3 regions of the Kocuria sp. cx-455 genome follow, and region 2 is predicted to be linked to each of the others. Evidence: riboswitches for the same ligand, from Rfam matches in the RefSeq annotation. Region 2 holds a riboswitch; each other region holds the start of a gene.
What was found. Region 2 has a riboswitch for S-adenosylmethionine ahead of AC3ENJ_RS11015 (methylenetetrahydrofolate reductase). Riboswitches for the same ligand answer to the same signal wherever they lie in the genome.

Region 1 (7,482 bases), 160 kb from region 2:
TGATCGTCAATGGCCTGTCCATCCTGCTCGACCTCATGGCCGGCGGCGAGGCAATAGAATTCACCGTGGCGCCCCAGTGGGGTTGGCTGCTGCTCATGGTGGTGGTGCTGGTGCCCATTCAGTGTTTTGCGGAGGAACTGGTCTTCCGCGGTTATCTGATGCAGACGGTGGGCCGGTGGCTGAAGCACCCGGCATGGGCCATTCTCCTGCCGGTGCCGCTGTTCGTCGCCGGGCACCTCTACGACGTTTGGGGACAGACCGCCATTGCCATCATGGCGATCACCATGGGGGTGCTCACGTGGCGTACCGGTGGGCTGGAAGCGGCGGTCGCCCTCCACGTGGTCAACAACTGCACGGTCACACTCATGGCCATGGTCGGGCTGGCGGACCTCAACGATACGAGCGGCGGGCCCATCGAAGTCCTCTTCACGCTTGCGATCAACGGGATATTCCTTGTGGTCGTGTTCCGGATGGCGCGCAAGGCGCGGATTGCCACCTCCCGCACCATCATCCTGCCGCCCCGGCCGCGGTTGCCCTCGCTCGCTCAGCGGCCACTCGTGGTCAGCCAGAACGGCTCCGAACTCGCGGCATTCGTGGTGGATCCCCGCACCCATAACTACCTCTCCCTGCCCGAGCAGTACGGCCCGTACACGGTCCAGGACGGTCAGGGGCGCCCGGTGGGCCTGCTGGACGTGCGCAAGACGACGAGCCCGAACCAAGGACCCCGCGGGGGCGGTTCTTCCAGCAACCAGGACCGCACTCCCTAGACTGTGCTGCATGGCCCCACACTGCGTTTCTGATTTGGATTCTCACCGTGCCCCGTTCGGCTACGCCCGCGCGCTGGGCGATTACGTCATGGCATCGCCCAGCTCCTACCACGCGGTCGAGGCCGCGGCGCAGCTGCTGCGCGGAGCAGGATTCACGCAACTGAACGAGACCGAGGCCTGGAGCGACGTCGCCGGGAGGCACTTCACGATTCGTGACGGCGCGCTGGTCGCATGGGTGGCCCCGCGCAATCTTCGCCCGGGGGTCGGCTACCGAATTCTGGGCGCCCACACGGATTCACCCGGATTCAAGCTCAAACCCAAACCCACCACGGTGTCCCACGGCTGGTACCAGGCCGGGGTGGAGGTTTACGGCGGGGTGTTGTTGAACTCGTGGCTGGACCGGGATCTGCGCCTGGCCGGGCGGCTCGTGGTCCGCGATGAGAACGGTGAACTCTCGCAGCACCTGTGCTCGACCGAGGCCATCGCGCGCATTCCACAACTCGCCATCCATTTGGATCGCGCGGCCAACGAGGGTCTTAAGCTCGACAAGCAACAGCACGTGCAACCCATCTGGGGGACCGGGTCGGTTCAGGACGCCGATGTGCTGGGGTTGCTCGCGGACACGGTCGAGGCATCGGTGACCCCGGAGCGCATCGTCGGTTACGACGTGGTGCTCGCGGACACGCAGAGGCCGGAGCTGATCGGGCAGCGGCGGCAACTGCTCGCCAGCGGTCGGTTGGACAACCTGTCCTCCGTGTACGCCGGGCTGCACGCCATGGTCGAAAGTGCCGAGGACCTCGATTCCGCGTTGCAGATCTCGATGCTGGCCGCATTCGACCACGAGGAGGTCGGCTCCGCCACACGCTCGGGCGCGGCCGGTCCGTTCCTGGAGGACGTTGTGGTCCGGGTCAGTGCGGCGCGGGGCGAATCGCAGGACGATTACCGGCGCTCCTTATCCGCATCGGTGTGCCTGTCCGCGGACGCAGGGCACCTGGTGCACCCCAATTACCGGGGGCACCACGACCCCGTGAACACCCCGGAACCCGGTGCCGGGCCGCTGCTCAAGATCAACGCCAATCAGCGGTACACCACGGATGCCGTGGGTGCGGGGCTGTGGGCGGACGCGTGCGAGCGCGCCGGGGTGAGCTATCAGCAGTTCGTCTCGAACAACAACGTGCCGTGCGGTTCCACCATCGGACCGATTACGGCCACCCGGCTGGGTATGCGCACGCTGGATGTGGGCGTGGGACTGCTGTCGATGCACTCCGCCCGCGAACTCGCCCACGTGGACGACCTTCATGCGCTGTCCCGGGTGACCGGGGCGTTCTGGCGGTCATAGAACGTCACGTGTGTTGACAGTCGTTCTGAGCCCGTGATGGCCTGAACCCGTAACGCCATCAAGAGCGGCCGAGAGACGTGGCTCGTCAACGCCGCAGCAACCACCCGGATACCGGGACGGTGCTTCCGCCACGACCGATGGACAGCTTTTCAGCTCCCGCGGTTCGCACGGTCACGCCCGTGCGCCGGGCTGCTCTCGGTCGACGGTGCGGAGCATCGCGACAGAACGCGAGGGACACCCGAGAAGATGAGTATCGATACCCGGACCACAGAACAGTTGGCCCCCACCAAACATCAGCTGGACGTGGCGGAGCCCCTGAGCACCCGCGACCTCTTCGACGTGTTCCAGCCGGTGTTCAACCGCATTGCCGGCGGGGCTGTGGAACGCGAACAACAACGGATCCTTCCGTTCGAGCAGTTCGCATGGCTCAATGAACGGCGTTTCGGCGCGCTCACGGTCCCGCGCTCGCGGGGCGGCTACGGTGCCAGCCTGGAGCAGGTCGCCGAGTTGCTGATCGCTCTGGCCGCCGCCGACTCCAACGTGGCACACGTGTACCGCTCACACCTGGGATTCATTGCGAGTCTCGGCTCCGACGAATCCGACGTCTGGTTCCCACGCATTGCCGACGGTGAGACCGTGGGCAATGCCGCGACCGAGCGATCCGGTGCGGCCCTGGGCACCGCGGCCACCACACTCACCCGGACCACCGACGGCGAGTGGGAACTCAACGGCACCAAGTACTACTCGACCGGCTCCATCTTCTCCGACTGGATCCAGGTCACCGCCCAGATCCCCGGTCTGGAGGAGCGCTCGCACGCGCTGGTGAAAACCTCGTGGGACGGCATTGAACTGCTCGATGACTGGGACGGCTTCGGCCAGCAACTCACCGGAACGGGCACCACCCACTTCCGTGGGGTCAGGGTTCCGGCGGACCACGTGCGCAACCGCGACGGTCGGGCCACCCAGGAGACCGCCGTGTTCCAGCTCGTGCTCCTCGCCGTCGAGGCCGGCATTGCCAAGGCCGCGATCGACGAGGGCGTGCACCTGGTGCGTTCGCGCACCCGCGGTTTCAACACCGGCACGGGATCTGTCGCGTGCGAGGATCCGCAGATTCTGCAGCGCGTGGGTGAGCTCGGTGCCAAGACTGCCGCCGCGCGGGCCATTGTTCTTCAGGCGGCCCGTGAGCTCGACGCCGCCATCGGCGTGCTCGGGGGCGAGCCCCTTCTCGCCAACCCCCAGGAGTTGACCAACGCGTGTGAGGTGCCGGTGGCGCACGCGCAGGTGGTTGTCCCGGAACTGGTGCGCGACGTCACCGACGGGATCTTCGACCTGCTCGGCGCCTCCGCTGTGGGCAGATCCAAGTCCCTGGACCGCTTCTGGCGCAACGCGCGCACGGTGGCCACCCACAACCCCACGATGTACAAAGCGCGCATTGTGGGCGACCACCGCGTCAACGGGACCCCGATGTTCGGCCTCAACGCCATTGGTGAGGTCAAGCCCTCCGGCGGAACCCCAGCGGAGTAGAGCTGAACGGTCTCGATCCTGCGGCGCCCTCCAGGCGCTGCCGCGACCACGTCACAGGTGCCGCCCGAGCCTTCGCCTACACCTCATGCGTCGTTGGGACCCTTGGTCACGCGCAATAGGGTTCCAACCATGCACCACGTGGAAAGGAAGGTTCTAACAGGCCATGGGATGTGCCACTCGCTTGACCTTGGAACCGCTGCGCGTCGATCACGCCTCAGAAATGCTCGAGGTGCTCGGAGATCCAGCGCTCTACGAGTTCACGGGCGGCCGGCCACCCACGCTCGAGGAACTCACCGCACGGTACGCGCTCCAGGTCACGGGAACCTCACCGGACGGGGCCGAAGAATGGCGTAACTGGATCGTGCGATCGGCGGCCACGGCAGAAGCCATTGGATATGTGCAGGCCACGATCCGGCGAACTGAACGGTCCGCGGATCTCGCCTGGGTGATCGGCACCCGGTGGTGGGGGTGCGGTTACGCGACCGAAGCGGCGTCGGCGATGGCGGGGTTGCTGCGGGCAGATGACATTGCGCACTTCACCGCGCACATTTCTCCCGGTCATGGCGCATCCGAACGTGTGGCGCGCAAGGTGGGTCTGCACCCGACCATTGAACGGGTCGATGGCGAGGTCGTGTACACCTCATGCGTCGTTGGAACCCCTGGTCACGCCCAGAAGGGTTCTAACAATGCACCGGGTGCGCGGCAGGGGTCCAGCGGCCCCTGAGTTGTGCATTCCAGCCGACGACGCCGCCCCGGTCACCGTTCGTGCGAAAGGTGGCCGGGGCGGCGTCGTCGGTGGTTGGGGAGCCTACGGTAGCTGCGGCATGGCGATGTCGGCCATGCGTGCGAGAACGCGCACCACCTGGCAGGAGTAGCCGAACTCGTTGTCGTACCAGACGTAGAGCACCAGGGAGTTGTTGTTGACGATGGTGGCCAGCCCGTCCACCACGCCGGCGCGGCGGGAACCGACCAGGTCGGTGGAGACGACGTCCGGGGAGTCCACGTAGTCGATCTGCTTGCGCAGCCCGGAGTTCAAGGAGATGTCCTTGAGGAACGCGTTGACCTCGTCCGCGGTCTCGGGGGCATTCTCGAGCTGCAGGTTGAGGATGGCCATGGAGACGTCCGGGGTTGGCACGCGGATGGCGTTGCCGGTGAGCTTGCCCTTCATTTCGGGCAGGGCCTTGGCCACGGCCTTGGCCGCACCGGTTTCGGTGATGACCATGTTCAGCGCTGCGGAGCGGCCGCGGCGGTCACCCTTGTGCCAGTTGTCAATGAGGTTCTGGTCATTGGTGTACGAGTGAACGGTCTCGACGTGACCCTGCTTGATGCCGTACTGGTCGTTGAGAACCTTGACGACCGGGGTGATGGCGTTGGTCGTGCAGGATGCTGCGGAGAGGATCTTGTCCTCGGCCACAATGTCCTTGTCGTTCACGCCGCACACAATGTTCTTGAGTTCGCCCTTACCGGGAGCGGTCAGCAGGACCTTGGCGACCCCCTTCGACTGAAGGTGCTGGGAAAGTCCCTCTTCATCACGCCACGCGCCGGTGTTGTCGACCACCAGGGCGTTGTCGATGCCGTACTCGGTGTAGTCCACCTCGGCCGGGGAGCCCGCGTAAATGAACTGAATGGCCACACCGTTGGCGGTGATGATGTTCTGGTCTTCGTCCACGGTGATGGTGCCGTCGAACGGGCCGTGCACGGAGTCTCGGCGCAGCAGAGAAGCGCGCTTGACCAGGTCGTTGCCCGGCTTCTTGCGGACCACCACGGCGCGCAGGTTCAGGCCGGTTCCGTCGTTGCGGTTGATGAGGATGCGGGCCAGCAGACGGCCGATGCGACCGAAGCCGTAGAGCACCACGTCCTGAGACTCGGGTTCGTTCTCACCCTGGAGATCAACCACGGAAGCCAGCCGCTCACGCAAGTACGCCTCGAGGTCGGTGCCACCGGATTCCTGGTACCCCTGGGCCAGCTTGGCCACGTCGATGTTGCACGTACCCAGCTGGAGCTTGGTCAGCGTCTCGACGATGTCGAGGGTGTCCTTCAATGGCAGCTCTTCCCCCAGGATGCGGCGGGTGAAGCGGTGCGCTTTGATGATCTCGGTGACGGACTTGTGAACCAGTGACCGGCCGAACACGGTGGTGACCACCTTGTTCTCGCGGTGCAAACGGCCCACCAGGGGGACCAGTGCTTCGGCAAGTGCTTCTCGATCGGACCAGGTGGTGCTCATCAGCATCCTTCTTCCTCGACCCGGACTTCGTCGTGGGGGCCGTGTTGTGCCGCGCTTCGTTGTGCGGTCTAGCGTGATGGCGCCCCGTAGGGATGAGGCGGTTCGTCGTACGTCAGTGTACGTGGCTCGCGCACCCCTCGCGTGCGTATCTCATTAGGTGACGACGCCGCCGCGGTACCCCCTTCGTGGCGGCCGCCTTTGCTACCGTGGAGCCATGTTGACGGTGATCGGTGAAGCTCTCGTGGATGTGGTCTCGCGCAAGGGTGAAGCACCCCGCGCGCACGTGGGCGGAAGCCCCATGAATGTGGCCGTGGGCCTTGCGCGCTTGGGTCAGTCGGTACAGTTCCTGGGCCGTTACGGTCAGGACGAGTACGGCGAACAAGTGGCCGCTCACCTGCGGGACAATAAGGTGAGCCTGCCGTTCAGCCCGGATTCCAAGCCCACCTCGGTCGCGCAGGCCACGCTGGATCAGACCGGCGCCGCAACGTACGACTTCCAGCTGGATTGGTCCTTGGACGTCTCAGACAACCAGATCGATCAGCTCCTCGGCGAGACCGGCCTGCTGCACGTGGGCTCCATCGGTGCGATGCTCGAACCCGGCGCGACCCTGGTCCGCAAGGCGGTGGAGCGCGCCCATGACCACGCCCTGATTTCTTACGATCCCAATTGCCGGCCCACCATCATTCCGGATTCTTCGGATGCCCGCGCTCGTGCGGAGGCCATTGTGGCGTCCGCGGACATCGTGAAGGCCTCGGACGAAGATCTGCTGTGGCTCTATCCGAACCGCCCCGTCGAGGACAGCGCCCGGGCATGGTTGCAAGCGGGCGCGCGCCTGGTGGTCGTGACCCGCGGGCCGCTGGGTCCCTGGGCGGTCAGCCGCGGCACGGGACGCGAAGGTGTGGACACCGCCGCGGCCCGAGTGGACGTGGTGGACACGGTGGGGGCCGGGGATTCGTTCATGGCCGCCCTGATCTCCGCCCTGACCGATCGTGGTCTCACCGGAGCCGATGCTCGCCGTGGCGTGGACGAGCTGGACAAGGATGAGGTGCGGGAGATCCTGCGCTACGCCGCCGCCGCCGCGGGGGTGACCGTTTCCCGTTCCGGGGCGGACCTCCCGATCAAGGACGATCTGCCGAAGAACTGACGCACCGGCCGCTCCTGGGCGGCCGGCCGCTACGGCAAGCTCTCGCTGGGAGGCGATCGAGCGCCGTCGGCAACACAGTGTCCGTGAGTACGAATCGTTCAACGAAAGGAACACCGATGCTCGAGCGCGAACCCTACGCAGACTTGCCCGACCTTCCCACGTTCACTCTGACCTCAACGGATGTCACCGAGGGTGAGACCATGGCGACCCCGCAGGTCTCCGGAATCATGGGCGCCGGCGGCGAGGACATCTCCCCGCAACTGTCCTGGTCGGGCGCACCCGAGGGCACCAAGTCCTACGTGGTGACCATGTATGACCCCGACGCCCCCACACCCAGTGGGTTCTGGCACTGGTGCGTGTCCAATATCCCGGCCTCCGTCATGGAACTGGCGACCGGCGCGGCGTCGAACCCGCCGGAAGGTGCCGTGAAGCACCGCAACGACGGCGGCACCGACGAATTTCTGGGTGCAGCCCCGCCCGAAGG
Region 2 (7,482 bases):
TCGAGGCGCCCAACGCGCCCCAGAACACCGGGCCCGGTCTGCGCAGCAGCACCGCCACCACTAGCACCAGGGCGGCAAAGCCCAGAAAGATGAAGTTCACGTCCCAGTACGTCACGGGCGGTCCCCCTCGGGCGAGCGCGAGCGCAACCACCGCCACAGCACGGGCGCGCCCAGGATGTAGATCATGGTTTGGTAGCACAGGAACGCCAGGAATAAGACCTCTTCGATCGGAAGCTCGGGTGCCACGAAGATCCCCAGCGTGAGCGAGTTGTCACCGTGCCAGAAGAGCCCGTGGAAGATGGCCACCACGTCCCACGCGAGGAAGAACGCCACGCCGGCGACCAGCACGATCCAGGCTCGCACCGGCGCACCCGACCAGAAATAGAGGTCCCAGCGGCGGTCGATCAGGGCGTAGCAACCAATGAACACGAGCAGCATCAACAGGTACATCAGGTGGTGCGCCCCCCGGGCGCCGTCTCCCGAACCGCGTCAAGCACCACTTCGGACGAGATGAGACACATGGGCACCCCGATTCCCGGCCGCACGGACGAACCCGCGTAGAACAGCCCCTTGACTCCCCCGTCGCTCACACCCGGCCGGAACAACGCCGATTGCGCGAGTGTGTGCCCGGGGCCGAGCAGAGAGCCGCGCCACGCGTTGACGGTGGACACGAAATCACCGGGGCCGTAGGTTCTGCGGACCACGATGCGTTCCGCCAGGTCTTCGATGCCTGCCCATCGGGCGAGCTGGGCCACCGCGGCATCGGCCACCTTTTCGACCTGCGGTGCGCCCGGCTGGTTCACCTCGCTCGTGTGGATCCCTCCCCGCCCCCAGTCGGGCACGGCCGGTGCCGGGACCAGGATGAACAGGTTCTCGTCCCCGTCCGGAGCGGCCCCCGGGTCGGTTGCGGAGGTCATACACACGTAAATGGACGTCTCGTCCGCGAGTTCCCTGCCCTCCGCTATCCGCGCAAAGTTGTCCGGCCAATCCGCCGTGAACAGCAGGTTGTGGTGGACCAGTTCGGGCAGCTTTCCGCGCACGCCCAGGCACACGAGCACACCGGAGGGTCCCGGGTCGCGGTGCTTCCAACGCGACTCGGGTGCGCGGAACGGCTGCGGGAGCAATTGAGTTTGTAGGTGGTGCAGGTCGGTCGCACCGACGACGACGCTCGCCGCCTCGCGCTCCCGGGTTCCGTCCGCCAGGCGGTACCGTACGCCGGTGACGGCGCCGCGGCGTCGTCGGCCGAGTGGCACCGCAAAACCGGACGAGCTCACGTCGATGCCGGTGACCGTGGCGCCGGTGACGATGTCCACGCCGACCTCGCGGACGAGCCGTTCCATGGCGTCAACGAGCGCGGCGAACCCACCCTGCGGATACTGCACTCCGTCCGTGAGATCCAGGTGGCTCATCAGGTGGTACATGGCCGGGGCGGAATCCGGGGCCGCGCCCAGGAAGACCGCGGGGTAGCCCAGGATCTGCCGCTCGCGCGGGTCGGGGAACCGCTTGGCAATGTAGCCCTCCATCGAGTTGCTCAGCAGCGCGCCCAGCCGGGGCAGGTTCTTGAGCACCTCCGGAGTCATGAGCTCCCAGGGCTTGGTGAAGTTGGTGTACAGGAAGTACCTCTTGGCCAGCTCGTAGACCTCGGCACCGGACTGCAGATATTCCTTGAGCGCCGTTCCGGAACCCGGGTCGAGGTGCTCGAAAAGTTCTTCCGCTTCCCCGGACACCACGTCCACGGGGTGCGAATCACGGTGCTGTTCGAAGAACGTGCGGTAGCCGGGGGTCAGCTTCTGCAGGTCCAGTTCCTGCTCGGCGCCGGATCCCATGAGGCGGAACCACCGGTCGATGACCTCGGGCATGAGGTACCAGCTGGGTCCGGTGTCGAAGCGGAAGCCCTGGGCGGACCAGCGACCCGAGCGCCCACCGAGGATCTCTTGTTGCTCGAGCAGCAGGACGTCGTGGCCGTCCTTGGCCAGCAGGCCGGCCGTGGCCAGACCCGCGAATCCGCCGCCGATCACCACCGTGCGACTCATGAAACACCTCGCGATCCGGCACCGGAACCAATGCCCGCATCGGAGCGTGGCACCCGTCTGGATCCCGCGAGGACGCGCGCGGCAATGCGCGTCTTGACCGCGGTGGGCACGCTGATGCGCCGTTGGGTCAACGTGGCCGCGGGTACCGCGGCGATCCTGCGAGCCAGTTCGTGGAACAGGCCGTGGGCCAGCAGTACCGCGCGGCGGGCACGCCGGTCGAGCGCGAGAATCCCGGGTACGGCGGCGTCGAGATCCGCGTGGAGATCGGCAAGCAACTCGTTTTTCTCGGCCTCACCCAATTCGGCGGGGTCCGTGTCCGGGAAGTACGTGCGGCCCAGTTGATCATGATCAGCACCGAGATCCCGCAGGAAGTTGACCTTCTGGAACGCGGCACCCAGCCGACGTGCGCTCGCGCGCAGCAGCTCGCGCTGATCGGGGGTGTCAGCACGCGTGCCGGGCAGGCCCATGAACACTTCCAGGCACATGAGACCAATGACTTCCGCGGAACCGTAAATGTAGGTTTCCAGCGACTCGGGGTCGTGTTCGGACACGTCCAGATCCGCGCGCATGGACGCGAAGAACGGCGCGGTGAGTTCACGGCCGAATTCGTGGCGGCGGGCGACATCGGCGAACGCGTGGACCACCAGGTTGGTCGAGAACCCGCTGGTCAGGCCCCGTTCCACCTCGGTTTCGAGTTCGTCCAGGGCCGCACGCACGGGACCCGTGGCCAGCCCGGCGGCAGAGGCGGTGCCGTCCACCACTTCATCGGCCACCCGCACCAGGGCGTAAATGCTGGAAATGTCCCGGCGGCACTCGCGGGGCAGTGTGCGGCACGCCCAGGAGAAGGATGTGGAGTACCGCCCGATGACCTGGCCCGCTGCCGCGGCGGCTGTGCGGGTGTACAGCGGCAGAGGTGCGCGCGAGGATACCTCGGGTCGAGTCACTTACTTCCTCCGATGCAGCACGTAATGACAAATGGCACTGAGCTCGGCGCGTTCTGCGTCCGGCAGCGGCAGCCGCTCCAGTGCGTCCTGCGCGTCGGCCACAAGTTCTGCGGCCAGTTTCACGGCCCTGGTCTCGGCCCCGGCTTGTGCCAGTGCCGCCTTGACCTGCGCCACCGTGATGTTTCCGGCGGCGAATTCAACGAGTGCTTCGCGTGCGTGGGCATCCTGCATCCCGTGAGCCGTGAGCACGGTGGCCTTGCCCTCGCGCAGGTCCGCTTCGGTGGATTTTCCGGTCACTCGTGGGTCCCCGAAGGTTCCCAGAACGTCGTCCACCACCTGGTAGGCCACGCCGATCCGCGAACCCGCCCGCGCGAGGCGAGCGGCGTCCTCCTGGTTTGCGCCGGCCAGCAACGCGCCGGCCCTGAGCGGGGCCTCGAACGAGTAGGTGGCGGTCTTGAGCCGCTCCATGTTGAGGATGTCCTGCACGGCGGGGTGCTGCTGTCCGTAGCGATGCATGGACAGCAGCACGTCGTCCAGCTCACCGGCGGCCGAGGCGGTCACAGCATCGAACACCACTGCGGACACGGCTCGTGAGCGCACCGGATCGGTGGTGCACGTGGTGGCCAGTTGGAGGGCTCCGGCCAGCAGCAGGTCACCGCCGATGATCGCGACCGCCTCACCCAAGTGCTGGGCTTCCTCCGACGGCGCCCCCACACTGTGCGCGTCCCTGCGGTAGAGCTCCCCCACCGTGGGCCGCCCGCGACGCACGGGATCGCGGTCGACCACATCGTCGTGCACCAGAAGCGCGGCATGCAGTAGCTCGAAGGACGCCGCCAGGCGGACACACTCGGGATCGGGGGCGATGCGGGCGTCGCCAGACATCTCGGGATCGGGGCGCCCATCGAAAGCCCGCCAGGCCAGGCGTGTCAGACGCGGTCGCAGCAATTTTCCGCCCGTGACCTGCTCACGAATCCGCGAGCGCAATACCGGAAACCCGGGGCTGCATCGAATCGTGCCCCTGAGGCCGTCGAAATAGGCGTCCAGTTCTTCCGTCACCGCCACGCAGAAGTCGTCCCACCCGGGATCGGAGGTGGCAACCGCCCCGCCGCGCAGTGGCACGGGAAAAGGCTGATGGGTTTCGGTCAACCGTGAAGAGCTCATGCGCGCTCCTCCCCGGTTGCCAGGGGTTCCCCGGGATCCGCCGGTTGCGCGGCCCGGGTGGGTCGATCCCGGAGTTCGTCGCGGTAGCTCTCCATACTGGCCGCGGTTCCCGTGAGAAAAGACAGGACCGCGGCACGCCCGCGCTCATCGAGCTTCTCCAGTTCTTCCTCGACCATGCTCATCATGGGGTACACGTGCTCCATGGTCGTGGCGCGGGACGCGTCCACCGCCCGAATGATCATGCGGCGGCGGTCATCGGGATGGGGCTCACGCACCGCGTGCCCCGCCCGAACCAATCGATCCACCACTGCCGTGGCCGCCGCACTGGTGATGTGAAGCGCGCGAGCCAGCTCGGTGGGGCCCATGGGGTGGCGCATCAAGATGGCCATCGCGTGATAGTCGGTCTCCTTGAGACCCATGATCCTGCGAACCTGATAGCCGATGTCGTCATTGACGCGCACCACGCGGCGCAGCTCGCGGCTTTGAGGGCTGACGACATCGGGTCTGAACCGCGACTCAGCCATCAAGAACCTCGAAATTCTAGGAATTAGAAAAGTTGATCACCATGATGCTTGAAAAGCCTGTGAACTGTCCAACGCGACAAGGCGTGTCTGACTGGTGGTTCCACCTCAGCGCACCCGTTGCAGAGCATCCAGCACGGCGTTCCCGTAGCCGCCACCAAAACGGATCGCGTGCACCAGTAACGGCGGCACCTGGTACCACGGGACACGTTCGCGCCAACCGTCGGCCAGGGGGTAGACCTCGTCGTAGGCGGTGAAGCACGCTTCACCGAACCCGCCGAACAGCAGCATCATGGCCACGTCGTATTCACGATGCCCGTAGAACGAGGACGGGTCGATCAGCCAGTTGCGGCCGTTGGCATCGATCACCCTGTTACCGGCCCACAGGTCACCGTGCAGCAGACTGGGCGGCTCGACCGGCCCGGCCAGTTCGGCCGCACGGGGCGCCAGTTCAGCCAACAGGTCCGACGCCGCAGGGTCCAGTTTTCCCGTGTCGACCGCCGTGCGTAGCAACGGTTCGATCCTGCGATGCAAGAGAAAATCGGCCCAGTCGTCGGTGGGTGAGAGATCCACCGGGAACGAGCCGATACGCTGCGGCAGCTGGGGGTCCAGGGCGCCGAAGTGGGGCGCATCCGCGCGGTGGATCCAGGCCAGGCCGCTGCCGCATTCGGCTTCGGTCGTGGACCCGCCCGCGCCGTTGGATTCGTCGATCCATTCCAGGACCAGACCCTGATCGCTCACGCGGAACACGCGGGGGACGGACACCTCCGCCGGTGCCGCCGCGCGGAGCGCTTCCAGGCCGGCCGCCTCCAACTCGAGCACACCGGCCGGCGCGTCGAGCATGGTTTTGGCGAACAACGGCCCGTCAGGGGTGTCCAGGCGATACGCGGCGGCCGTGTCCCCACCGCTCAGCGATCGCACTCCCGTGACGTCAAGGTCGGCAACGAGGTCTTCGGGCAACTGGTCCATGGTTCTTCTTTACACCATCCCCGCGACATGCGCAGGGCCCCCTGCCACACCGACGACCCGCGCTCACGGGACCACACGATGGAGTCCACGCGTTCCGGGGTGTGATGTGCACCGCCCAAACCTTGTGCTAGTGTCTTCCGCAACAAGGATCAAGAGTCCCGGTGTGAAGCTCTGGCTAACCGGGCGGCAACCCTCCAGCACGTAGCGGGGTGCCCCAGATGAGGATCCGGCCGCCGCGCAACCGCACGGCGAGCAAGTACGGCGCACGGAGCAACCTCCGGCGTCAAGAACCGCCGGAGGTATTTTTATGCCCGCCCTGTCCACACCCCGGGTCTCCACGCAGACCGTCGCCACCGGCCCGCCCACGGGAACCTCGTGGTTGGTGCGCAGACCGCGCCGCGAATCCCTGATCTCGTTCGAGGTGTTCCCGCCGCACCCCGCCCGCGATCCCGCGGCCGTGTGGCGCAACATTGACGCCATGGCCGCTGCCGGTCCGGATTTCTTCTCCGTGACCCACGGTCACTCCGGCGCCAACGGGGTGTCCCGCGAAACCCTGCGGCACCTTCTGAAGCAGACCAAGACCCCCGCGGTGGCCCACTTGACGTGCGGTGGCACCGACCGCGCCGGCCTGGAACGCGCCGTGACGGATTTGCTCGACGACGGCGTGCGCGACCTTCTCGCCCTGCGTGGCGATCCACCCGTGGGTGGTGGCGAGTGGACCACCCACCCGGGTGGCTTCGATCGGGCATCGCAGCTGGTCGAGCTGATCCGCGAGGTCGAGGAACGCATGTTCGGGGCGTGCGAGCGCCCCGGTAAGCGCCCCGTCTCGGTGTCCGTGGCCTGCTACCCCGTGCCCGCCAAGGGCCGAGATTTCGAAGCGGACCTGGCGGCACTGTGGGACAAGCAGCGGGCCGGAGCCGACTACGCCATCACCCAGGTCCTTTACGACGCCCAGGACTATGTGCGGTTCCTGGAACGGGCGCGCTCGGAAGGTATCCACATCCCGATCGTCGCCGGGCTGGTGCCCCTGACGGACATCAAGCGTTTGGGTCGGATGGCCGAGCTGACCGGTGTGCCGATCCCGGAGCGGATCACCGCCTTCCTGAACACCGACGATCCGGCCGAGCTGCGTCGCCGGGGCATCGCGGCAACGCTAACCCTGATCGACGAGCTACTGGACTTCGGTTGCCCGGGCCTTCACTTATTCACGTTCAACCGGCCGGACGCCCCGCTGGCCATTCTCGACCACCTCCGGGTGCGCGACGCCGCCCGCAAGTTCCGCGGGAGCACCTCCGCGGCCTGACCACAGCCCAGCTGCGGTGTCCCCGCAGCCACAGCAACACCGCGCCACCCTACCGACAGAACCCTCTCGCTACGGTCCCAGCGACCGTGGCTTCCCACAACACACCCTTTTACTTCAGGAGCACCCCCAATGACTGCCATTTCCAAGACCTCGTTCCCCGCCGCGACCATCCTGGGATACCCCCGGATCGGCCCCGACCGCGAGCTCAAGAAGGCCCTGGAGGCCTACTGGTCCGAGCCCACGGAGAACCCCGCGCAGACCGTCCTGGACACCCTCACCCAGCTGCGCGAGCGCACCGTGGGCCGCCTCCGGGACCTGGGCCTCAGCGAGCCCTCCGCCGTCCCGTCCGACACCTTCGCCGTGGACCAGACGCTGGACACCGCCCTGGCGCTGGGTGCGGTTCCGGCCCGGTTCCGCGCGGACGGTTTCCGCCCCGCCGCTCCGGACACCCCGCAGGGCATTGAGTTGATCACCGCTTTGTCCCGGGGAACCGATCACCTGGAGCCGTTGGAAATGACCAAGTGGTTCGACACCAATTACCACTACTACGT
Region 3 (7,482 bases), on a different contig from region 2:
TCGTGACCGCAGTACATGCCCAGGATGTCGCCGCGTTCCTTGGCTGCGGCGTAGATACCGGAGTTGATCATGCCGGTGTAGACGTTCTCGTGCTTCTCCCCCACGATGCCGTGGCGCTTCACCGCGGCCGCGTGGCCTTCGTCGTCGGAGGTGAACTGCTGGCCGTACCACATGTGGTGGTGCTCCCACGTGGGGATGTGGAAGTACATGAGACCCGGGATCTTCTTCCCGTAGCGGCGTTCGGTTTCCGCAGAGAGGTCGTTGTACCAGCGGATCTGCTGGGGGCGGATCCAGTCGTAGCCCATGAGTCCCTCGCGATCCTGGCCGCCGGGCTTATCCTCCGCGTAGCGGCCGGAATCCAGCAGCCACACGGCGAAGGCCGGGGTGTTACCCCGGGAGGCGCGAATCAACAACTGGGCGTTGGATGAGCCGAAGACTTTCTGGTCGTCACCGGGGTTGAGGTTGTGCTTGTACTGCCGTACGAACTCGACCAACTGGGGTTCGTACATGCTCGTGCCGTTGTCCTCAGTGGAGTCCTCTTCGTGGTTGCCGAACGTCACGGCCCACTTGATGCCCCGGGATTCCATGGGCAGCACCACGTTGTTGATGGCCTGCTTGACCTCCCGATTGGTGCGCGGGCCGTCCTGGGTGTCGTTGAACTGGACGATCTTGAACGTGCCGTTCCCACCGAAGGACAGCGGTATCTGACCGTGTCCCCGTCCGTGACGCTGGGCCACCGTTGCCGGTGCCGCCTGGGCGGCGGTGGGTAAGGCGCTGAGGGCCCCTGCAGCGGCGAGCGCGCTGCCTCCGGTGATCAGGGTCCGGCGGCTGGGGCGGGAGGTGTTCTCGGACATGTCGCGCTCCTGGTGTGAGGAAATCCTGGCTGCCGTGGGCGGCTGATGACTCACACCGTAGGGAGCGTGCGTTAAGAGGCCGTGACCTGGGGGTTTCGTGCAGGCGCACGGTTGGGTTTGGGGTGGGAACCCAGCACCGTGGTGGGATCGGGCAGTGTCTCCGGGTGGGCCATGTCCCATGCGCGCACCGCTTGCACGCCGATGCCCCGGGGGCCGGTGCGGCGGGTGTGGCCGTGGATCAGGAGCATGGTGGGGGCGAACAGCACGGGGCCGGACAGGGCCTGCGCTTCGTCGAAGAAGGTGCAGTCCACCGCACCCGAGCCGTCGTCCACGGAGATGAACACCACGCGTTTACCGCTGCGCATGGGCGGGGTCATGGTGGAGACCCGCACCCCTGCCACCACTACTTCGGTGCCGCTGCGCAATCCCAGCAGATCCTCCGCACGGGTGACCCCGTAGGAGCGCATGATGGCGGCGTGGCCGTCCATGAGGTGGGCGGAGACCTCGATGTTCATGGTGTCCAGTTCCGCGCGCACTTTTTCCTCGGTGCTGGGTTCGGGTTGTTCCGGCGGCAGCCCGGTCAGTTCCAGGTCCCCCAGTGGAAGGCTCAGTTGGCCGGGGCCGGGTTGGCCCTTGGCGGAGGTACTGCGGGAGGTGGCCGGTCGATCGGCCCGCCGGGTCAGGTGGGTCACCAGGTCGGTGCGGGAGGCGCGGGCGCCGGAGATGTTCAGGAGACTGTCCAGGGCCCCGGCCGAGGCCAGTCGTTGCAGGCTCCGCCGGGAGGGCCTGGCCCGGGTGCGCACATCCGTGAGGGTGGTGTAGGGCTGACCGGCCACGATCCGTTCGATTTCCGTGCCGCTGATTCCGGTGATGCTGGTGAGGGACATGCGGATCCCCCAGGCGCCGCCGCGGGTGTAGGGGATGCCCTCGTCCAGGTCTCCGGGTTCCACGGTGCCCGGTCGGGGGCTCACGGGTTCAATGCGGTGGTGGTCCACGCTGCGGTTGATGTCCGGGCCGAGCACGGGGATCCCCATGCGCCGGGCCTCCCCCACGAGCAACCGGGCCGGGTACATGCCCGGGTCGTGTTCCCAGACCCCGGCCATGAAGGCTTCCGGGTGGTGGGTTTTCAACCATGCGGACTGGTAGGTGGGTACGGCGAAGGCCACGCCGTGGGCCTTGCAGAACCCGAAGCTGCCGAACGCGTGCAGGATGCCCCACACCTTGTCCACGGTCTGCGCGTCGTAGCCGCGGGCGAGCGCCCCGCTGCGGAAGGTGTCCTCCACGCGTTGTTCGGTGTCCGAGCCGAGCCTGCGCCGCCATTCATCCGCGGTGGCCAGTCCGCAACCGGTCATCCGGTCCATCATGCGCATGATCTGCTCGTGGTAGACGGCCACCCCGCGGGTCTCCCTGAGGATGTCCACCAGGTCCGGGTGGGGATATTCGGGGGTGCTCCAGCCGTGGCGGGAGTTGAGGTAGGGGCGCACCATGGACGCCTGCATGGGCCCGGGGCGGAACAGGGAGATGTCCACGATCAAGTCGTTGAATTCCTCCGGGCCCATGGTGCCGATCAGTTCGCGCTGTCCCGGGGATTCGATCTGGAAGCACCCCAGGGTGTGGGTGGAGCTGATGAGCCGGAAGGTGTCCGGGTCGTCGCGGGGTATGGCGTCCAGGTCCGGGGCGGGGCGCTCGGGTTCCATCCGTGCTACTTCCTGGACCGCGTAGGCCAGGGTGGATTGCATGCGCACGCCCAGGATGTCGAGCTTGATCAGGCCCATGGGGTCCATGTCGTGTTTGTCGAACTGGGACATGGGCAACTCGATGCCACTGGCCTGCACCGGCGTGCGGTTCAACAGGGTCGCGTCCGAGAGGATCACCCCGCACGGGTGCATGGAGATGTGGCGGGGCAGCCGGTCCAGGCGCTCGGTCAGATCCACCAGCAGGTCCAGCTGCCGGTTGGCCTTGAGCTCATCGGCCAGACGAGTCAGTTCGGGGCGCTGGGCGATTTCTTCGCGCAGGGTGGCCCCCGGGACCCGCCACAGTTGCTCCGCAATATGGTCCACGATCTCCTGCCCCAGCCCCAGGGCCAACCCGGCATCCCGCACGGCGCCCCTGGAACGGTAGGCATTCTGCATGCTCATGAGCGTGACCCGACTGCTGCCGAAGCGCTGGAAGATCTCGCGGTAGATCCTGTGCCGTTGCGCGCTCTCCATGTCGATGTCGATGTCCGGCAAGGTGCTACGCCGCGGTGAGAGGAAGCGTTCGAACACCAGGTCGTATTCGAGCGGGTCCACAGGGGAGATTCCCAGCAGGTGCACCACCAGGGACGACACCGCCGACCCGCGTGCCGCGTGCCGGACCTTCAGCCGGGTCATCAGGTCGGAGACCTCCGAGACGGTCAGGAAGTACCCGGCAAACCCCAACTGCGCGATCACGTCCAGCTCACGCTCCATCCGCGAGCGCAGCGATTCCCCGCTCAGGCCAGGGACGGTGCGGTCCCAGTTCTGGTGGGAGTGGAAGCGTTCCAGGCCGGTGTAGCAGCGGGTTCTGAGTTGGGCATCGGGGTCCCCGCTGAGACCGATGACAGAGGCCTCAGGGATCACGGGCTGTCCCACGTGCAGGTCCGTGACGGGGTCCTGGCTGCAGCGTTCGGCCAGCCGGTAGGTGTCCGCGAGCAGGTGCGCGGCCCCGGAGACACCCAGGTTTGCGGCCGAGGAGATCTCGTGGGCGAGCCGGGTCATCTGCGCGGTGTCTTTGAGCCAACCCTGCCCCGTGGGTTGCAGTACCCCGGGGTCCGAACCGGCCAGCTCCCCCAGGGACAGCAGGGTGCGAGCGGCATCCAGCACGTCCGCGGTGACGGCTTGCCCGGGGTGGGCGTAGCGCACGGCGTTGGTGAGGATCACGGGCAGCCCGGCCTCACGCCCCACGGTGAGCATCCGCACGGCGTGACCGGTGCTGAGGGTGCTGCCCTGCGGTGCCAGGTGGGTTGCGGTCTCCACGATGAGGCATCCTGCCGGTAGTACGCGCTGCCACGCGCGCAGGGCCGTGCGCGCGGCCCGGTAACGGCGCCGGGCCAGCAGAGATCCCACGTCCGAGTCCGGGCCCGTGAGCACCACCAGGCCGGGGGCTGCCCCGCCCGCCGCGCGGTGTACGTGGCGGGCGATCTGTTCCCGGGTCAGTCCGATGGGGTGGGCGCCATGGTGGTCGTGGTCACGGTGAGCCGCGGACACCAACCGGCACAGGGACGCGTACCCGGCCCCTCCGTTGCCACCGGTGGCCAGCACCACCACGCGCCCGATCACCCGGGGCGAGGGCACGGCGCCGCGCTGGGGACGGCCGTTCTGACCCTGCTGGCCGGTGGCGGCCCGGGAGTGCTTGCCCGACGACGCCGCTCCCGGGCCCAGCAGCGCCAGGTCCACTCCCAGCACGGGAGCCACCCCGTGCTGTTGGCAGGCCAGCACGTGTTTGACCACCCCGTACAAGCCGTCCCGGTCCGTGCACGCCAGGATCTGCGCCCCGTAGGACGCCGCTACCTGGGCGAGCTCGTGGGGGCGAGCCACGCCGTAGTGCGCGCTGTAGGCGGTGGCCACGCGCAAATGAGGGAAACGCATACCTCATATTCGAAACTTTGTTCTATTAATGTCAAACCCCCTGGTCAACCACGAGCCACCACTGACCGGTGACCTCATGACGCACCAGTTCCAGCGTGCGAGGCACCACGGCCCCGCGCTGAGCCGCCTGGACGCGCCAGTGTTGCCGATCCACCACGGACTGTCCGCTTTCCCGCGGAACCCTCTCTTCCACCTCCCACCAGCGGCGACGTTCGTACCAGCGCTGCGGCGGGGCCGTGATGCGGTGCAGCCTGCCGCGAAACACCAGCTCGCGCGGAGCTCCCGCTGCATCGCAATGCACCTCGCACGGCTGCCCCCATCCCTCGTCGAGCCGCACCGCGCCGTGCGTCTCGTTCCGCGTGAGGTCCGTATGGTTTACCGCAGCCAGTACCGTCATGACTCGTTCACCCTCCCGGTGTATTCGAAACTTTATTCGACTACCGTGAGGGTGCCAAGGGTCGCCGACACGCATAAGCGGAACGCTCCGGTGGCCCTTGCGACGGCCGGCGGCCGTGCCGTGCGAGGTGTCGTCGGACCAGCAGTCATAAAACTTCATCGTTTGTGGCGCTCGACATGCGCGTGGTTACGTTGTCGCCATAAGAATCACGAGTTCCGGTGCGAAGCCCTGGCTGGCCGGACGGCAACCCTCAGACGCTGTCGTGGGGTGCCCCAGGTGATGATTCGGCCCGCCGTCAGTTCCGGCGCGGGCAAGGACGGCGTCCGGTCCAACATTCCGTGGCGCCCCGTCATGAGGAGTGTCATGGCCCCCGCCACCGCCCCGGTGCCCACGGTCACCGATTCATCATCAGCCCAGCGGACCCAACCCGCCACGGATCACGCGCTCGCGAGCGTGGGATCCGCAGTGCGTGACAAGAAGCGCGTGCTCGCCGCGTCCTTCGTGGGCACGACCATCGAATGGTACGACTTCTACCTCTACGGTGCCGCCGCAGCCCTGGTGTTCAGTCACTATTTCTTCCCGCAGGGTTCGGGCGTGGGCTCGATCATTGCCTCGTTCGCGACCTTCGCCATTGCGTTCTTCTTCCGGCCCCTGGGCGGCATCATTGCCGGGCACCTGGGTGACCGGATCGGCCGCAAGGCCCTGTTGGTCGCGTCCCTGTTGATCATGGGCGTGGCCACCACGGTGATCGGGCTGCTGCCGGGCTTCTCGCAGATCGGCTGGTTCGCCGTGGCCCTGCTCGTTGCCTGCCGCATTGCCCAAGGGTTGTCCGCCGGCATGGAGTGGGGAGGTTCCGCGGTGCTCTCCGTGGAACACGCACCCAAGGGGTTGCGCGGACTGTTCGGTTCCTTCACGCAGGTGGGTTCGGCGGCCGGCATGCTCTTGGCCACCGCGTTCTTCGCGATCATGCAGGGCGTCACCACCGCCGAGCAGTTCCAGGCGTGGGGCTGGCGCGTACCCTTCCTGTTCTCCGCAGTGCTCGTGATCATCGGCCTGATCATCCGCGCCGGCATCGAGGACGCCGAGGAGTTCCAAGAGGTCAAGCGCGAAAAGGCCGCCGCGACGTCGCCCGTGCGTGAGGTGCTCACCCAGCACACCCGCGGCGTGATCGTCTGCATCGGTCAACGCATGATCCAGCCGGCCATCTTCTCCATCCTCACCGTCTACACGCTCACCTACGTGACGCAGCAGCGCGGCGCGAGTCAGTGGGTCATGATCTCCATCCTGATCGCCGCCGCCGTGGGCCTGGTGGGCGGCCCGTTCTGGGGCTGGCTCTCCGACCGCGTGGGACGCCGCCGCATCTCCATCATTGCCGCGGCCGCCATCGGCGTGTTCGTGTGGCCCTACTTCTACTACCTGGACCACGGGCCGCTGGCCTTGCTGCCGCTGGTGTACCTGATCGGCATGGCCGTGCTGCATGACAGCATCTACGGCCCTCAGGCCGCTCTGTTCGCCGAGCAGTTCCCCACCCACCTGCGCTACTCCGGGGTGTCCCTGGGTTACCAGGTGGGCACCATTCTCTCCGGCGGTCTGACCCCCATGATCGCCGCGTGGCTCGTGGCCACCGGCGGCTCCCCCTGGCTGCTGTGCGGTTACTTGAGCCTGCTGGCCGTGATCTCCGTGGTCACCGGCCGCATGGCCAAGGACACCGTGACCGACGCACCCGAGATCGCTCAGTACTGACTCGGCACCACCCGCACACGCGCCAGTACCAACCCGAAAGGATCCCTTTTGCCCCGCCCCTTGCTGCTCAATGCCTTCGAAATGCCCGTGCCCGTCCACCAGTCCCCCGGACTGTGGCGCCACCCCGAGGACCAGTCGCGCAACTACGCGCAACTGTCCCACTGGGAGCGGGAGGCCCAGATCATCGAGAACGCGGGCTTCCACGGCCTGTTCCTGGCCGATGTCCTGGGACTCTACGACGTGTACGGCGGGTCCGCGGACGCCGCCCTGCGCGGTGGCGTTCAGGTGCCCCAGCTGGACCCACTGATCCTGGCACCGTTGCTGGCCAAAGCCACCAGCACCCTCACCATCGGCGTGACCGCCTCGGTCACCTACGCGGCTCCCTATGACCTGGCGCGCCGCTTCTCCACCCTGGACGCCCTGACCGACGGGCGGATCGCGTGGAACGTGGTGACCTCCTACCAGGAATCGGCGGCGCGCAATCTGGGCCTGGGTCAGCAGCTGCCCCACGACCAGCGTTACGACCGCGCCGACGAATACATGGACGTGGTCTACTCGCTGTGGGAGGGCTCCTACGCGGACGATGCCTATGTCGCGGACGCCGCGAGCGGCGTCGTCGTGGATCCCGAGAAGGTCAAGGGAGCGGGGCATTCCGGCGAGTACTTCGACGTCCAGGCTCCCGCCCTGGTCGCGCCAACACCGCAGCGCACACCGTTCCTGTTCCAGGCCGGGGCCTCCCCGCGCGGGCTGAAGTTCGCGGCCAAGCACGCGGAGGCCGTGTTCTTCTCCGGGCCCACTCCCGAGCAGGTCGCCAAGTGGACGGCCGGTCTGCGCGAGGCCGCCGCCGAGTACGGCCGCGATCCCCGCTCGATCAAGGTCT

Region 1: linked by a shared signal. The riboswitch ahead of AC3ENJ_RS11720 (acyl-CoA dehydrogenase family protein) and the one ahead of AC3ENJ_RS11015 (methylenetetrahydrofolate reductase) in region 2 are both predicted to bind S-adenosylmethionine.
Region 3: linked by a shared signal. The riboswitch ahead of AC3ENJ_RS01355 (MFS transporter) and the one ahead of AC3ENJ_RS11015 (methylenetetrahydrofolate reductase) in region 2 are both predicted to bind S-adenosylmethionine.

Annotation. Positions count from the first base shown of each region.
Region 1 is NZ_JBYIPM010000007.1:168,668-176,149, forward strand. Features, by position in the region: gene AC3ENJ_RS11710 (CPBP family intramembrane glutamic endopeptidase) at 1-767, shown strand, start outside; gene AC3ENJ_RS11715 (M18 family aminopeptidase) at 778-2,106, shown strand; SAM riboswitch class I at 2,159-2,250, shown strand; gene AC3ENJ_RS11720 (acyl-CoA dehydrogenase family protein) at 2,353-3,630, shown strand; gene AC3ENJ_RS11725 (GNAT family N-acetyltransferase) at 3,794-4,354, shown strand; gene AC3ENJ_RS11730 (glyceraldehyde-3-phosphate dehydrogenase) at 4,439-5,854, opposite strand; gene AC3ENJ_RS11735 (carbohydrate kinase family protein) at 6,069-6,998, shown strand; gene AC3ENJ_RS11740 (YbhB/YbcL family Raf kinase inhibitor-like protein) at 7,115-7,482, shown strand, end outside.
Region 2 is NZ_JBYIPM010000007.1:6,674-14,155, reverse strand. Features, by position in the region: gene AC3ENJ_RS11050 (lycopene cyclase domain-containing protein) at 1-115, opposite strand, end outside; gene AC3ENJ_RS11045 (lycopene cyclase domain-containing protein) at 112-450, opposite strand; gene crtI (phytoene desaturase family protein) at 450-2,033, opposite strand; gene AC3ENJ_RS11035 (phytoene/squalene synthase family protein) at 2,030-2,977, opposite strand; gene AC3ENJ_RS11030 (polyprenyl synthetase family protein) at 2,978-4,138, opposite strand; gene AC3ENJ_RS11025 (MarR family winged helix-turn-helix transcriptional regulator) at 4,135-4,662, opposite strand; gene AC3ENJ_RS11020 (fructosamine kinase family protein) at 4,768-5,628, opposite strand; SAM riboswitch class IV at 5,776-5,893, shown strand; gene AC3ENJ_RS11015 (methylenetetrahydrofolate reductase) at 5,936-6,931, shown strand; gene metE (5-methyltetrahydropteroyltriglutamate--homocysteine S-methyltransferase) at 7,061-7,482, shown strand, end outside.
Region 3 is NZ_JBYIPM010000001.1:282,105-289,586, reverse strand. Features, by position in the region: gene AC3ENJ_RS01370 (metallophosphoesterase family protein) at 1-854, opposite strand, end outside; gene AC3ENJ_RS01365 (DNA polymerase III subunit alpha) at 926-4,462, opposite strand; gene AC3ENJ_RS01360 (DUF6504 family protein) at 4,494-4,859, opposite strand; SAM riboswitch class IV at 5,064-5,182, shown strand; gene AC3ENJ_RS01355 (MFS transporter) at 5,223-6,602, shown strand; gene AC3ENJ_RS01350 (NtaA/DmoA family FMN-dependent monooxygenase) at 6,651-7,482, shown strand, end outside.